Regions from separate parts of the Ureibacillus sp. GCM10028918 genome, predicted to be linked through region 2. Evidence: riboswitches for the same ligand, from Rfam matches in the RefSeq annotation. Region 2 holds a riboswitch; the other holds the start of a gene.

Region 1 (8,692 bases), on a different contig from region 2:
ACGAACTACCACATTTACTGCAACAAACCTTTACACCAGTTGCTAAGCAGAAAGAGATTGAGTTTAATATTATGAAATCTCCAAATGTGGAAGATATTTTCCATACAGATGAAAAACGTTTTAATCAAATCTTGAAGAATCTATTATCTAATGCTTTTAAATTTACGGACCACGGATCTGTTTCATTAACAATTACTAAATTAGCTGAACAACAATTATCTACGGATATGCAGCATTTGAGTAAGGATTGGTTGGAAATATCCATAATAGATACTGGAATTGGTATATCAAAAGATAAGCATCAGCTGATTTTCGAATCATTCCAACAGGCAGATGGTGCAACTGTTCGTAAATACGGTGGTACAGGTCTTGGATTATCCATTAGCAAAGAATTTTCAAAACTGCTGGGAGGTTGGATTGAGCTTAAAAGCGAAGAAGGTAAAGGTAGTACCTTTACACTTACACTTCCAAGCCTGCCAAATGGTATAAGTGAAGAATGTCAGCAAGAAATAAATAAAGATCAATCCAAAAAATCTCATGAAGAAGTTGCAGCTACTCAAGTAATTGAAGACTTTCCTGCACAAAGAGAACTTGAAGAGATGAAAGAACCAGATGTAATTACTAATCTCCCTTCTCTAAATGCAGAATGCGATATTTTTGAAGGAAAGAATGTTCTGATTGTTGATGACGATAATCGAAATATATTTGCTCTTAAAACTGCACTTGAACACAATGGCATCAATATATTTGTTGCAAAACACGGCTTGGAATGTTTAGAAATCATGCAATCCAATACCGAGATAGACCTAGTATTAATGGATATTATGATGCCTGTGATGGATGGTTATGAAACAATGACTAGGATCCGAAAAGATTTACAATTGACTGAAATTCCGATTATTGCCATTACTGCAAAGGCAATGAAAACCGACCGCGATAAATGTATCGAGGCTGGTGCTTCAGATTACATCAGTAAACCTATTAACTTGGAACAGTTATTCTCTGTTCTGCGTGTATGGTTAGTTTCACAAGGGAGTATTGAACAACGATGACTCATCAATCTGATTTCAATTCGAATCTTGATCGAACAACTGAACTTACAGACCTGGAAATCGACCTACTACTAAAAGCAGTTTTTCGTTTGTCTGGCTATGATTTTCGTTTATATAATCGTTCTTCTATATCACGAAGAATTCAGAATCGAATGAAGGTAAGCAATCTTTCTACCATTACTGAGTTAACAAATATGATTATTCATGACGAAGACTATTTACATCAGATTTTAAATGATTTTTCAATTAACGTGACCGAAATGTTTCGAAATCCTTCTTTCTTCAAAGCCTTTAGAAATGAAGTAATTCCGAAACTGCGTGATAATGCTGAAATTCGTATTTGGCATGCAGGGTGTGCAACTGGCGAAGAAGTATTTTCAATGGCTATTTTGATGGAAGAAGAAGGCTTAATGGAGAAAACGGTAATTTATGCTACCGATATGAATGAAGATGTCCTGGAAAAGGCAAAGAATGGCGTATTCCCAATCCATAAAATGCAGGCTTATACAAAAAATTATCAGCTTGCTGGAGGAAAAGAGTCCTTTTCTCAGTACTATAATACTGATAGACAGTATGCTTACTTTCATAAATCACTATTAAAGAATATCATCTTTGCACAACATAACTTAGTTACAGATCAATCATTTAATGAATTTCATATTATCATTTGCCGTAACGTTCTTATCTACTTTACACAGAGGCTACAAAATCAAGTACATCATTTATTTTATGAAAGCTTAGTGCAAGGCGGCTATCTCGGTCTTGGAGATAAAGAAACGCTTCGCTTTATCGATATCATGCCAAGTTATAACGAAGTAAATGGAAATGAACGTATTTATGAAAAAATAGAATAATATAAAACGGCCAGTCAAAAGACAAAAAAAAACCATTTTTCTTCAATAGAAAAATGGTTTTTTTTGATGTAGAAAAATCGTTTTTATTGATGTAGTAGAAATTGATTTTTCGTTTAAGCTTTTATTTATGTCCAAATCTCTTTTCTCTAGTCTTGAACTTTCAAAAGAACAAGACACATATCATCCGGTTGGTTCTGTTGCTTTTCCTTTGGCAGAAGTTCATCTAACAGCATTTCCGACCCACTCCATGTTTGCTGTGTTAAATTTTTAATTCGTTCTTCCGCTTCAAATTCATCTGGTGCGATTGCTTCGAGTAAACCATCCGTGAATAAAATAATTTGAGCTTCTTTTTGATAGTGAATGATTTGTTTTTCTACTTTGATTTCGTCAAAGAATCCAATGGCGCAACTACCTTGATTTAACGGAATAATATGTTCTTCATCAAGATATACATAACCATGTGGATGTCCTGCATTTACATATTCTATTGTTTTTGCCTCTGTATCTATTACTAAATAAATCGCGGTAAAATAATATGGTATGGATTCTTTTTCATTATGTAATTGAGCCATATATCGGTTAAGCTCCTTTACCACATCGACTGGATCTACAATTTGTTTGATTGCTTCTCTTAATACAGAGGAGATAAACATACAAAGCAGTGAAGCGGAAATTCCATGACCCATCATATCTAATAGGATAACTGCATAGCGATGTTCACTTATTTTATGCCAATAATACATGTCCCCGGCTAAGTTGAATGATGGTAAATAGGATACCTCCAGTTGTATGTTTTTTTCCTTTAAAGGTGGACTAAGCAGACTCCTTTGAACATTTGTTGCAAGATCTAATTCATATTGGATTTTCTTTTCGTGTTGTGTATGCCAATCTAATTCCGCCTTCAAGCGTAACGCTGCTCGAATTCGTGCAAGCAGCTCCACTTTATCAATAGGCTTTGTTATATAGTCCATGCCACCCATATCAAGCGCTTCTGCTAATTTATTTTTATCATCTAACGCTGTAACAAAAATTATCGGGATATCTTTATAACGATTATTCGCTTTAATAATTCTACATGCCTCGATTCCATCAATTTCAGGCATCATGATATCAAGCAATATTAAGTCTACATTCTTGGAAATTGAATTTGGAGCATCAAGTTGTAGATAGTCAAAAAGCTCCTGTGCAGAAGTTAAGGAAACACAGTCATTATAACCTACATTATTTAATATTTTTTCAATGACAAATAAATTTACTTTATTATCATCGACTAGAAGAATTGTCACTTTTTATTTCCCCTATTCTAGTTATATTGGTATAAAATATTCAAAATCCTCCATTCAGAGTAATGAGACAGACCTGAATATATTTTATCGCTAGTAAACTAATCTTATTTCTTTTATTATACAAGAATATAGATACATTACTTTTATCTGAACATTCAATCAGTTAGATAATCTTCTTCCTCATATTCTATTACCCTATATAAATAAAAAAAAACCACTTTTGCCAAAAAAATTGGAAAAGTGGTTTAGTAAAACAATCCCTATTATTATGCCTTTGCAGCTAATTAAAAGTTACTCTTTGTTTCCTTTGTTTCCTTTTTCCTGGGATTTATTTTGATCGTTTTGCTGTTTTGCATCTTGTTTTTGCTCTTGTTTTTGCTCTTGTTTTTGCTCTTGTTGCTGTTGCTTAACCGCTTGTTTTTCTGCTTGCTGTTGCTGTTTTTGCGCACTGTTTTCCTGCGCTTTGGCTTGTTTTTCCACAGCTTGTAATTGTTTCTCTGCTGCTTTTTCTTGTTGTTCCACAGCTTGCTCAGGCTTTTGTTCTACGTTCTTGTTCACTTTTTCTACTTGTTTTGTTGCTGGCGTTTGAGTCTGTTTTACTTCAGCTTTTTTCACTGGAGTAGCTGAAGTTTTTTGTTCTTTTGTATCAATAACTGCTGGTGTCACAGAAAGTGTTTTACTGTTTGTTACTTCCTCTACAGCAATATTGTCATTTTCAATCTGCTCAGCAGCAGTTGCAGCTGTAGCATCGTTTTTTGTTTCTTCATTTATTTCTGTATTTGTTGCATCATTCGAACCTATCGTTTCCGCTTGAGTCTTTTTTTGTTTTTTCTCTAATTGAGCTAACTTTTTCGTTACTTTCTTGTCTAGCTTTTCTTGGGCTTTTTCGATATTTTTAGCAATTGCTTCTTTCGCAGTTGGATTTCCAACTTTTTCAAGAACCGCTTGCAGTGCTAAAATATTCGCTGAAAACTTGGCAATCAGAGCAGCACGGTCTGCATCTTCTTCTGTCGCTGCTTCTTCATTTCCCTCAGCTTCTTCTGTACCATCTACCTGGACTGTTTCCTCTGATTCTTCAGTCGCTTCAGTCGGTACTTCTGTTTCTATTTCTTCTGATGCTTCAACATCCTCTACTTGATTTAGTGCTAAAACTTGTTGTTCTATAGCCTTTTCTAAAGCTTCCTTCGCTAAATCCTCTTCACCCGCAGCAAACAATGCCTCTGCTTCAGCTATACGTTCTTCTGTTAAAGATACTAGCAATTCCGCCTCTTTTTGGTCATCAAAAGTTAGTGCTAGCTTAATATTTTCAGTAAACTGTTTGAAGAAATAGAAAAAGTCTCCTGGTAATAATGACGGTTCCTCTACAACCGTCTCTTCTTCAACCGGTTCATTTACTGTAGTTTCAGTTTCCTGTACTTCATCGGAATTTTCTTCAGTCGTAGATGCAGTTTCCTCTGATGCAACTTCAGGATTCTCAATTGTTGGAGCATCTGTTGCCACATCATCAGTTGTAGTTTCTTCCTCGATAGAAACAGTTGTTTCTTTCTCAGTAACTTCCTCTTGAACTACTCCTTGTACTTCCTCTTGAGTCTCCTCATTTGCAAATACTTGAGTTGAGCCTATAGCCAAGGTTGCGGCTACTACACCTGTTGTAAAAACATTTCTTACTTTCACATTTAATCTAGACATTAAAAGTCCCTCCAATAATTTTTGGAAGAAAATAAATCACTCTTTTTTGAAGTAGATTCACATTCTTCATTTGGTAGCCCAGCCATCCTAGTTACCCCTTAGATCTGTGACTTTGCGTCTCTATCTTTCAATAGATTTGCCTTTTTCAAATGAGGAACAAAGTTATCGTTCACTTCATTTATATTAAATATAGTCCATTAGCGTCAAAAATACTATATATAATATTTCCCAATAGTTTTACTATCTAATTCATTACATGTAGATATAGATTTACATGTTGTTTAGATTTATTTTCATCACATAAGGGCAATCCCGAATAGAGAACTCATTTGTATTCTCTTATAACTGGTTCGTTATTTTCCTTTTGAAATATAAGCAAACTCTCATAACATTTATGTTAAACTTAATAAGTTGTTCTAAAATTAATTTACATAATCAGGATTGGTATTTTATATGAAGAATCTATCAAATCGAAAATTCAAACTAACAAGTTTATTAATGTTTCTTATAATAGCATCCGTGCTATCTACTACTTTCATTCTCTTGTTCGCATCTTATCAGTCTGAAAAGAAATCCTTAACTGATACTTATTTAACTCTTAACTCATCAAAATCAGAGAAATTAAGTAGTTCAGTAAATTCCTTATTTAAATCTATGAGAATAAGTTTACAAGAAACCACACAATTTCTCTCAAATAATCCTAATATGACAGATGAAGAGATTCAAGAACATCTAGAGCTGCTGCGGAATAATAGTCGATACTTCAATTCTTTAGCATGGGTTGATGAAACGGGATTTGTTCGAGATATAGCCCCTATCAGTGTGGGTATAAAAGGAAATTATATTACCGGGGTTACAAAAGATGTAGTAGATGCAAAAAAGCCAATGCTGACAGCGCCGTATAAGGCACCTACAGGCCGTATACTCGTTTTGATGAGTGAACCTTATTATGATAATAAAGGAAATTATAAGGGCATTATTGGTGGCTCTATTTACTTACAAGAAAAAAATGTTCTTAATGAAATACTAGGTAACGATATTATTGACCAGAACGGTTCTTATTACTATGTAGTCGGGCCAAATGGTACTTTATTATTTCACCCTAAAACAAATCGTATTGGAGAAGGTGTAATAGACAATCCAATCATTCCAAAGCTTGTACAGGGACAAAGTGGGATGGAACGTGTTACAAACTCTGAAGGTGTGCCAATGCTAGCAGCATATAACTATCTTTCTGAAATAGGTTGGGGAGTTGTACAGCAGACACCTGTTTCCTATGTCGATGGACTGTTACAAAAACATATACAAAATCTTCTATTGATCTTTCTTTTACCTTTTATCATTTTACTTATAGTTTCTTTAAGCTTTGCTAGAAAGCTGGCTAAACCGTTTATTGACTTAGCGGATGTCGTGAATCAATTTGGTACAGACAAGCAAATTCATCCCCCTGTTTTTAATTCACACTGGAATCGGGAAGCTGATCTTTTAACGAAAAGCTTGATTATTGCCATTGAGGCGGTTGAAAATAATAACACCTTATTGAAAGAAGAAGCTATGACGGATGCCCTTACAGGTTTGTCAAATCGAAAAAAACTTAATAAAGTGATATCTTATTTAGCAGGTGAGGGACAGTTGTTTTCTTTAGTTGCAATCGATATCGATCGATTTAAATTGATTAATGATAGTTATGGACATCAAATGGGGGATGAGGTTTTAAAGTTTTTAGCTCAAACCGTTCGATCAGCAATTAGAACGAAAGATGGATTTTTCCGTTATGGTGGAGAAGAATTTATTTTATTACTACCGGATACTAACTCTTCAGAAGCCTATTCTCTTTCAGAAAAGATTCGAACTACAATAGCGAATACAATAAGTCCGGTGGGCAAACCCATAAACATTTCACTCGGGGTTTCAGAATTCCCTACCCATTCTGATTCCTTAGATGATTTATTTTTATTTGCTGATAAAGCGTTGTACAGATCAAAAGAAAATGGACGAAATCAAACTACGTTATGGGGACAGGATTAGTTACTGGAGCGGCTTCAGATAAGGAACCAACGCGCTCATACTGCGTTGGTTGCCTTGTCTGGCAAAGTTTACATTTTTCTTGATAAGCAAATCTATTAAACCCACATCTTGAAGACGGAGTTTAAGAAACTCGTTAAAAACCTCGGATTAAAGGTACACTTTAAAAAATGGAATTGCTTTTTTTTAGTTATTAATCCTAACATTAAACCTGTTAATTTAGAATAGATATTCCCTTGTTCTTTACAATGTAAAAAAGCAGCCACGTATGGTGACTGCCCTTCATAATTTATAGTTTAAAATGCTGAATGCTTTGTTGCAGTATTACTGCTTTTCCCCCTAAATCCTTAGACACACTATTGATCTCTTCGATTGTCGCTACTTGTTCTTGAACTGCTCCGCTTACTTCTGCAGCAATAGCAGCCGTGCTCTGGGAATTAGTTGACACTTGGCTTACAGATGCAGCAACTTGTTCAGCTGCTGCTGATATCTCTTCTGTAACAGAAGAGATATCCGTTACTTGATCTGTGATTTCGTTAATGGCCAGATGGATTTGATCAAATGCGGCGCCTGCTTCTTTAATAAGCTCTACACCATCTTGTGCATTCGCTAAACTATAGCCAACAGCTTGTTGAACTGTTTTTGCATCTCCGACAATTTCTTGAGTTAGGCTAACAATTTGAGTAGCTGATGCTTTTGATTCCTCAGCTAGTTTACGAACCTCATCTGCAACGACAGCAAAGCCTTTTCCATGCTCTCCGGCACGTGCCGCTTCAATTGCTGCATTTAATGCTAAAAGATTCGTTTGCTCTGTGATTCCAGTAATGACTGCTGAAATATTACTTATTTCATTAATTTGAATTGTCAGCTTGTTGATTAACTTTGTGACTTGCTCTGAAGATTGGTAAATAACTTGCATCTGATTTTGTGCATCATCAACAGTTTGTCCACCGGATTTCGCAACAGCTTTTGTATCGATTGCTTTTTCTTGTAAAGATGTTGTTGACTCTGCAATGCGTTGGACTCCACTTGCTGTCTCAGCCATAGCAGATGCACTTTCATTAGAAGAGTAAGCATTTTCTTCAACTGCTTGTGCTGTAATCTCAATATTTTTAGAAACAGACTGAGATAGGTTATTTACTTCATCTGTACTTGCTAATAATTCCTCCGCACTAGAAGCAAGTAAATTCGCATTATGATTTGTATTTTGAATGATTGATCGTAATGAAGCCTTCATTTCGTTAAATGAATCAACTAATGTTTTAATTTCATCTTTTGAATGAACTTTAATTTCCTCTTTGGATAGATTCCCTTCAGCAACAACTTTAGCCGCTTCTGAGACACGTTTTATCGGGTATGTAATCATACGGTTTAAAAGTAATACGATACCAACACTTACGAGAATTGCAATAAAAATAACTGCAATAATTATCGTAGTCCCCTTTTTCGCCTGTTTAGCTGCCTCATCTTTTACGGAATTAATAATCTCATATTCTCTTACTTGTATTTCTTCGATTGTGTTTACAAGTAATGTACTTGCATCGTATGCTTCTACTAAAACAATCTCTGTACCTCTTGCAGTGTCACCATTTTGGACTGCTGCAACTAATTCATTTCCTAATTCTATCAACTGATTTTCATACTCAATTGCTGATTGAATCTTAACATTAAATTCCTCATGAGCATTAATTTCTTTAAGCTCATCTAGGAAACCTGATACCTCATCCAGACGCTGTTCTAATAACTCCAACTGTTTTGTTGAATCTTCCAGTATATATGAGCGCAT
Region 2 (8,692 bases):
TCCGGAAACACCAAGTGCCGCACCACACATCAAACAAAATATCGTTCGAACAATTCTTTGCCGAACCACATTGGCCTCATGGGACAGAACGTCTGGATGGAATAAACCATCCATCAAATCTGCCCAACCAACCATGCGAGAACCAAATGCAAGCGAAGCTAAAATGCACACACCAAGCAATAGTAATAAGGGTATGAGAACTCTTAGTAAATTACGCGGAAGATGCAACTGTTTTTTTTCTGAAACGGATAAATTGTTCATGTTAGTTCAGCTTTTTTGCAACTTCTGAGATCAGCGTTAAGTAATCGTCAATTGTATATTCAATTGATAATGAGCTTGGCGTACCAGCTGCCGCAAGTGGCGTATTGTCTTCAATGACTACGACTGCACCGTTTTTAATGGCAGGCACACTTCCAAGAATCGGATCAGCTTGAAGTGCTTTTAATGTATTGTCATCACCGTATGTTACGAAAATTTCTGCATCGCTAAGAGCATCTGCATTTTCAGCACTTAACTCGATATAGAAGCTTTCTGAATCAGCAGTTTGTTCTTTAAGGCTTTCCGGATATTCCATGCCTAGTTCCTCAAGGAATTCACCACGAGGATCGGCTGGTGTATAAATGTAGAACTTCGATAAATCCGTCGCATTGAACATAGCAAATGCAGCTTTTTTCCCTTTCATTTCAGGGTGTTCATTGGCCTTATCTTGAATTAACTTTTCTGTATCAGCAATTAGTTGCTGCCCTTCTTCTTCCATTCCCATAGCCATTGAGTTGTATGTAATTTGGTCACGCCAAGTAGCTACCCATGGAGTCTCTTGATAAGCAACGACTGGAGCAATTTGACTTAACGTATCATACTCTTCTTGTGTAATACCTGAGTAAGTAGCAAGAATGACATCCGGATCTGAATCAGCAATCGCTTCAAAATCCAAACCGTCAGTATCTTGGTAAACGTTTGGATTTTCTTCACCAAGTTCTTTTAACTTTTCCGCAGTCCAAGGAAGCATACCCGTATCATCTTGCACACCATAGTTGGCAGCTGAGAAACCGACAGGCACAACACCAAGAGCAAGTGCCACATCATGGTTTGACCAGGCAATTGTCGCAATACGTTCAGGCTTTTCTTCAATTACCGCTTCCCCTAAAGCATGTTTAATAACGATTGGATATTCTGTTGCTGTTTCTTCCGTATCTGTGGTTGTATCTGTTGTTTCTGATTCAGTTGCTGCACTATCTTCTGTGCTTGATTCCTGATCTGAACAAGCAGCAAGTGCAAGCGAAAGAATCGAGATTAATAATAAGGTTAAAAATGAAAAATGTCTTTTTGACTTCATTTAAAATTCCACTCCTAAGTTTTAATTGATAATGATTATCATCTTCATTGATACTATATCCCTTGTAAGGATTAGTTGTCAATATATTATTTTTGTTTCCAGATTTGTAGGGTGAGCGGATTGATGGGGATCCTCATGGAAAAAGGAAGCCTGCTTGATTTTGCTTGGCTTCCTTTACTAATTAATAATGAGGGCTCGTAAACAAAAAACTAAAATCTATTTTTAGCTCCATCCTTCAAACACACCTGATTCACTCTTTTTTATTTATTTCTCCGCATGTCAGATTTCCCTTTTAATAATTTTCTAACACGCTTTTTATACCTACAAAATGGAAGATTGACAAGAAAATAGAATTGGGATAAATTTGTGTTAACTAAATTACTTTTTAAGTTAACATAAAAAGGAGGAATGTGTTAGTGAGTACTGTACCAAAGACACTACCAAAAACAAGCGTAGTAGATTTAGTGTATTGTGGCATGTTCGCTACATTGATGATGATTGGAGCAAATATTACATCATTTGCCCCATTCTTTGTAGTTGGTGGAGTACCGATTACGTTACAGACATTTTTTGCTGTGCTGGCAGGACTTGTGTTAGGTAGTAGGAATGGTGCCATTGCATGCACAGTATACATGTTGATTGGCTTAGCAGGGGCACCCGTTTTCGCTAAATTTAGTGGGGGCTTCGATAGTATTCTATCACCCACATTTGGTTTTATTTTAACGTTTATCATTGCAGCCTATATAACCGGGAAAGTGGTAGAAACGTTCCAAACCCTAAAGCACTATATTGTAGCCGCACTTTTATCCATGCTGGTTATTTATTTAGCTGGAACGAATTGGATGTACTTGTCCTATAAATTTTGGGCAGACGCACCACCACAGCTTTCCTACCAACTTGTCTGGGGCTGGATGTTGGTACCACTTCCAAAAGATATCATTTTAGCGATTTTTGCTGCCTTCCTGGCTTTCCGGCTTCAAGGGATTTTAAAAATTTTACCTATTAAAACATCAACCAAATTGGAGGATTGACGTATGTGGACTCAGCTTGCACAAGATGTTATGAATGGAAAAGAGTTAAGCAATCATGAAGCACTGGCTATTTTAAATATTAATGACGATGAATTACTTCCGTTGCTTCATGGCGCCTTTCAAATTCGAAAGCATTACTATGGTAAAAAAGTGAAGTTAAATATGATCATGAATGCAAAAAGTGGATATTGTCCGGAAGATTGCGGTTACTGTTCACAATCATCCAAATCAACTGCTCCCATTGAAAAATATCCATTTATTACAAAAGAGGAGATTCTAGAGGGTGCCAAACGTGCGTTTGAAAATAAAATCGGCACATATTGTATCGTAGCGAGTGGACGCGGACCAACCCGAAAAGATGTGAAAGTAGTAAGTGAAGCAGTTGCTGAAATTAAAGAAAAATACGGTTTAAAAGTTTGCGCTTGCCTCGGATTGTTGAAGGAAGAGCAGGCAGAACAGTTAAAACAAGCGGGTGTCGATCGCTATAATCATAACGTGAACACTTCCGAGCGTCATCATAACTATATTACAACAACGCACACATACGATGATCGAATCAATACAATTGACATTGTCAAGAAACACGGGATTTCCCCTTGTTCTGGAGCCATCATCGGTATGAAAGAAACGAAGGAAGATGTTGTTCATATTGCCCGGGCATTAAGAGCGCTTGATGCAGATTCGATTCCAATTAATTTCCTTAACGCCATAGATGGGACAAAGCTAGAAGGAACGAAGGAATTAAACCCAAGGTATTGCTTAAAAGTGCTCGCTTTGTTCCGCTATATGAACCCAACAAAGGAAATTCGAGTCGCAGGTGGTCGCGAAGTGAATCTACGGACATTACAACCCCTCGCCTTATACGCTGCCAATAGTATCTTTGTTGGCGATTACCTGACAACTGCTGGCCAAGAAGAAAACATGGACTATCGAATGCTAGAGGATCTTGGTTTTGAGATTGAACTGACAGAGAAACAGGAAGAACTTAGCAGAGTGTAATCAGGATCAACTTAATAGATTCCAAAAGCAAAAAAGTGCAAATTCTACTAAACTGAATTTGCACTTTTATTAGTATTTCGGATTAATCACAATTTCGACCCGGCGGTTTTTTGCTTTGCCTTCTTCAGAATTATTCAATGCAAGCGGCATGGTTTCACCATAACCTGCTGTACTCATCTTGATATGGTCCACTTTTCCGCTTTGTCGTATATACGTTTCGACCGATTTTGCTCTTTTTTCTGATAACGTAAGATTATATTGGTCATCACCTGTATTATCCGTATGGCCATTAATTTGAATTACCGTATCCTCTTTCAATGATGCTAAGTTTGTTATCAGCTCATTCAATGTTTTTTGGGCATCAGGTTTCAAAACGCTTTGATCATGATCAAATAAAATGTCATCAGGTAATTGGATTTTTGTTTCTTCCCCATCTGTGGTAACACTTGTATCTTCCGGAGCGTTAACAATTGGCGGTTCCGGATGCAGGACGATTTCAATCATATTCCCGCCTTCCTCATTTGGAACTACCTGCTCACCACTCATTTTTTCAAAGGATTCCCCGTAAGTTTGGTTCATTTTTGTTTGCAGTAAATGCGAACTTTGAGGTTTTGAAGTAATAACCATCGTACCTGTTTCTGTAATAGTGTCATATGGAATCTGTAATGAAAACGACCCATCACTAACGACATTGGCTCTGGAACTTACCCAATTTTGCGCGACAGCAGCCTCTTTAGATGAAAAATAAGAAGCAACCATCTCTGTTCCTTCTAATAAATTGGATTTCCCGTTTACATAGAAATAGTGATGATCATTCGTTAATTCTGTTTCGACCCATACATTCGTACTTCCATAATCTTGAGGAACCTTTTCCCTTTTTGGTGTTTCAATCGGATATACAGTTTTTTCCCTTCTAGGTAACACCAGAAGGGAAGCGAAGATTTTTTGGTATTCTTCGTCCAACAATTCATATTTATAGACAAATGGTCCTTTAAAGTTCTCCCCATACTCACCATAAACAGCCTTAACCTCATCTGTCTGCGCCAAGCCTCCAAGCGCAACTTCAATTGTTACTAAAACATAACCGTTGTCCTTTAAATCTGTCGGGATTTCAAATGTAAAATCCCCATTTTGATCGACTTCTGCACCTTTATCACAAAGAAGGCAAATCGGATTTCGAACTGAAAATGGCCGGTCCAGCCAATCAATTTCTACTATTGTACCTTCCATTAAATTACTATTCCCTTTGACTACAATCTTTCCATTTTCGTTTACTACTTCTCCACTTAATTGGATATCAGTAGAATTAGTTTCATCAACTTTATTTTCTGACTCTTCTTTTTGTTCTCCATTTAATTGTTCTGTAACAATACCACTACTTTTCTCTTCTTTTGTCTGTGTTTCCCCATTACTCTCACAGGCAACTAAGAATAATAGTGTTACAAAAATAAGTATAAACCAGGTTGTTTTCCTCTCCATAGTCCCCTCCTAAAATTCCAATTCTTTATATAAGTTAAATGACTTTTGTAAATTTTGGAATAAGTTCATAGCCCTAGGATAAATATCATTTTTATAGAATATTGCAACCTATAAATTTTATTGGGGAATCTATTTATCAGATACCAGTGTAACGACTACAGTAACCTTATGCTTTTTTTAATACCTAGTTTTCATATACTTTTGTAATAAGTTGGCTAACTTTTATACTAGCGCCAACAATAATGACATCATTTGTGAAAAAACTCTTTGTCCACTTTAAGTACATTAACAAAGTGTTGGTCGGTTAAATTAATAGGCGTTCTTATTTCAGTGGAAACTAGCCTTTTAATAGTCATCTTGAAACTGTTACTTGTTACTTCTAGAAAAGCAACGTTTTGGATAGTTAATTCAAGTAAATAAGTCCTTTACTTATTTGAATCAAGCTTGCCCATAGAAAACATAGATATCAAATTACACCATTATTTTATCTGTTCATCATTTAAAGATGCCCCAAAAGCAAAGCTCTTGGGACACCCTTTAAACACCATTTCAACTAATTGCAAAGAATAGACCGCCATACTAAGGTGATGGTCTATTTGAATCGGTTTTACGTTGTGAACCTATTTCTTCTTATGGCTCAGCATGCAACATAATTATTTCCGATGGATTCTTGCCTCTTAAAAAAACTTATATTGGTTTTTCCCTTTTCTTTTTGCCTCGTACATAGCTATATCCGAGTTCTTTAACAATAGTTCTAGTGTATCCCCGTCTTTAGGGTATAGGCTGATTCCAATAGTACCTGTAACAAATGTTTTAATGGAAGAAAAATGAAACCCCGATTTTACTTCTGATAAAATCTTTTGAGCGATTATTTCCAAATTTGAACTTGTTATATCTTCTAGTAATATCATAAATTCATCACCGCCATACCTGGCAGCGATACCATTATATTCCATCACGATAGGCAGAATTCTTCTAGCAACTTCTTTCAATAAGGCATCACCTATCTCATGCCCGTAAACGTCATTTACTTGTTTAAAACCATCTAAATCAAGGAATAGAATGGCTAATTCACCTTTATTATGTTGGGTTCTCCTACTGAATTCCGTAAAAAATAAATAACGATTTGGAAGCAGCGTCAGTTGATCATAATAGGCTAAATGACTTGTCTCATTATGTTTTTCTTCTAATGAAGAAAGCATTTGATTAATTGAACTCTCAAGAATAAACAATTCATCCTTAAAGTATTTACTTTGTGTAACCCTCGCTTTAATATCCTTATTCTCCTGAATCTGATTTAATTGCCACGAGAGATTGCCTACCCGACTGAGTATGAAGCGATTTAGAAGAAAAATGACAAGTATTATGAAAAATAAACTTGCAGCAACTAAATAGATGGTAATTTGGCGTACAGTCTTTTTTTCCTCTAAATAAAAATTTCGTTTATGATCAAAACTTATCTGATAGACAGAGTCTTTAGAGTAATCACTTAATAGTAATGAACCTGTTAATAAAGTTTCACTAATATTTTCAACATTGAATTGTTGTTCAACTTTGTTTACTTCAATAGGTTTAAGAGAAAGATTTAACGAAAGTTCATCGGACATTTCTTTTATGCTGTAATCATTGATTAGTCGACCCATTATTAATGTCCCAACTGATGGACCTTCTCCGTTACTTTGATAAATTGTTTCAAGCGAAGTCATGGCTAAGCCATTAGCCGTACTAACTAGACGTGTTTCGCTAACTCTATCCTGGTTAGTTAAAAGTGGCAAGAATGTTTTATAAAAGTCTGATTCTAATTCAGTTGGTTTCTTTTCCTCCAAGCTATACCCTAACTGTAAGACTAATTGTTTTTGATTATCGATGAACACATAGAAATCTACCTGATTATTTTCTAATGTGATTTTATCAAGATTCCGCTGAAGATACTTTTCGTTTTTATAGATCATATAATTATAGGTATCATCCCAAACCGCCCAATCACGAGTCATGATTCCCAAAACATCCACATTCGAAAGTATATTGTTATTTACTCTCTTCACATCTTCTAATGTATCAATACGATCAAGCTCAGTCGCCTCTTCTAACAGCATCGGAGTTAAATATGATAAGAGCAGTGAGATAAAAAGAGCCATTGAAAAACCAACTACAAGAATGGTCATTAATTTTAGTTTCAATCTGTTTCCCTCACTTATCTGATAATGTGACTTTCACATCACACTCCTATAATGTAGTTAGTCTTGTCATTTCTATTTACAACTTTACTTGAACATATAAAATAAATGCACATAAGCCATCACTAGTATTTGTATTTTTTATAACAAACATTCGATTAATGATCGAAAACGTTATATCCTATTTTGGAACCGCTTAGATAAACGCTAAAAAACCCTATACGTGTATAGGGCGCCCGAAAAGACAAAATACATTCGCAACTGGCTGGCATATCAATGACTTAGCCCCTATAGTTTTGCGTCCTACTTTTTCAAGTAGTTTGCCCCCATAAAATTATAGTATGAAATTATTATTAATTTAATATTAATATACCATATCGTAAACAGCCGAGAAGAGATATATTTACTCGCAATAATTATTAGATTTGATGTACTTTCTATTTTATGAGGATGTGCTGAGAATTAAAGACTCGCATGAAGAGAAGGACGATAAGCATAGAATGGCTTAAGGAGAAAGAGACGATTCCTCTTACTCTTTTTTTCTGAATAATATTTACAATTTTCAGATTTTTAAGTATATTAAATAAGACCATTTAGAGTCTTAGTTCCTTAAATTAAATGTTGTAAAACTACTTAATTTATTCTGCCTAGACTGCTAAATCGGGAGTTTATAACCGAGTTCAACGGAAGATTACCTAAGGTTACATATAATTCCTTTAGTGTCATCTAGAAAAATGATGGAAATACATAACGGAAGATAGGTTGACAAGTTTTTTGTTGATAGATTTTGAGAAGGCAAAAAACAATATTACCAGATTTAGATACAACCATTTGTTTTCATAACAATAAGCCAAATTCTGTCTTATCAACTGTCGACTGTATACACTTTTTTCTATCGAACTTATTCTCAAAAATTATAAAAGGAGTGATTGACTTGCTAGAACCATCGGCAAAAATTCAATTAGAAAAGCCAAAAGGGTTTATTCGATTTCTTAATGGAATTGAGCGATTGGGAAATCGTCTTCCCAATCCATTTGTTTTGTTTATCTGTTTAGCTCTATTGTGTATTTTGGTTTCTTGGCTGGTACATGCCTTCGGAGTTTCTGTTATACATCCAGGAACAGGAGAAGAAATATTCGTCAAAAGTTTAATCTCTACTGAAGGGTTAGCATTTATATTAGGATCAGCGATAGATAATTTTGTTAGCTTTAACCCGCTGGGAGTCGTCCTTGCATTAATGTTGGGGATTGGCCTATGCCAAAAAATTGGTTTATTTGAAGCTGCCATAAAGAAAACCATCTTGGGTGCTCCAAAAGCTATTATTACATATGCCGTGTTGTTTATCGGAATCCTTGGCAATATTGCATCAAATGGAGCGTATGTTGTAGTTCCTCCTTTAGCGGCAATGGTTTTCCTTGCTGTTGGAAGGCATCCTTTGGCAGGAATGGCTGCAGGGATTGCGGGTGTCGGTGCTGGTTTTACTGCCAATATTTTAATTACGGATTTTGATGCACTTATTTCGGGAATCTCGACGGATGCTGCAAAAACCATCAGTAGTGACATTGTGGTAACCCCTATTGATAACTGGATTTTTATGAGTATATCTGTTTTCGTACTTACGATTACGGGTGCATTCGTTACTGAACGGATCATTGAGCCAAAGTTGGGCG

Evidence for each region. A riboswitch is a leader RNA that binds a small molecule or an ion and turns the genes downstream of it on or off. The one in region 2 is predicted to bind cyclic di-GMP.
Region 1: another riboswitch for cyclic di-GMP. It lies ahead of ACFQU5_RS12440 (DUF5667 domain-containing protein); the one in region 2 lies ahead of ACFQU5_RS19580 (sensor domain-containing diguanylate cyclase).

The regions. Positions count from the first base shown of each region.
Region 1 is NZ_JBHTFK010000013.1:30,383-39,074, reverse strand. It holds gene ACFQU5_RS12455 (ATP-binding protein) at 1-1,052, shown strand, start outside; gene ACFQU5_RS12450 (CheR family methyltransferase) at 1,049-1,906, shown strand; gene ACFQU5_RS12445 (SpoIIE family protein phosphatase) at 2,053-3,192, opposite strand; gene ACFQU5_RS12440 (DUF5667 domain-containing protein) at 3,484-4,881, opposite strand; cyclic di-GMP riboswitch class I at 4,951-5,032, opposite strand; gene ACFQU5_RS12435 (sensor domain-containing diguanylate cyclase) at 5,335-6,909, shown strand; gene ACFQU5_RS12430 (methyl-accepting chemotaxis protein) at 7,196-8,692, opposite strand, start outside.
Region 2 is NZ_JBHTFK010000041.1:62,259-70,950, forward strand. It holds gene ACFQU5_RS19555 (FecCD family ABC transporter permease) at 1-261, opposite strand, end outside; gene ACFQU5_RS19560 (iron-siderophore ABC transporter substrate-binding protein) at 263-1,336, opposite strand; gene ACFQU5_RS19565 (biotin transporter BioY) at 1,813-2,367, shown strand; gene bioB (biotin synthase BioB) at 2,371-3,366, shown strand; gene ACFQU5_RS19575 (OmpA family protein) at 3,436-4,845, opposite strand; gene ACFQU5_RS19580 (sensor domain-containing diguanylate cyclase) at 5,523-7,025, opposite strand; cyclic di-GMP riboswitch class I at 7,276-7,357, opposite strand; gene ACFQU5_RS19585 (AbgT family transporter) at 7,957-8,692, shown strand, end outside.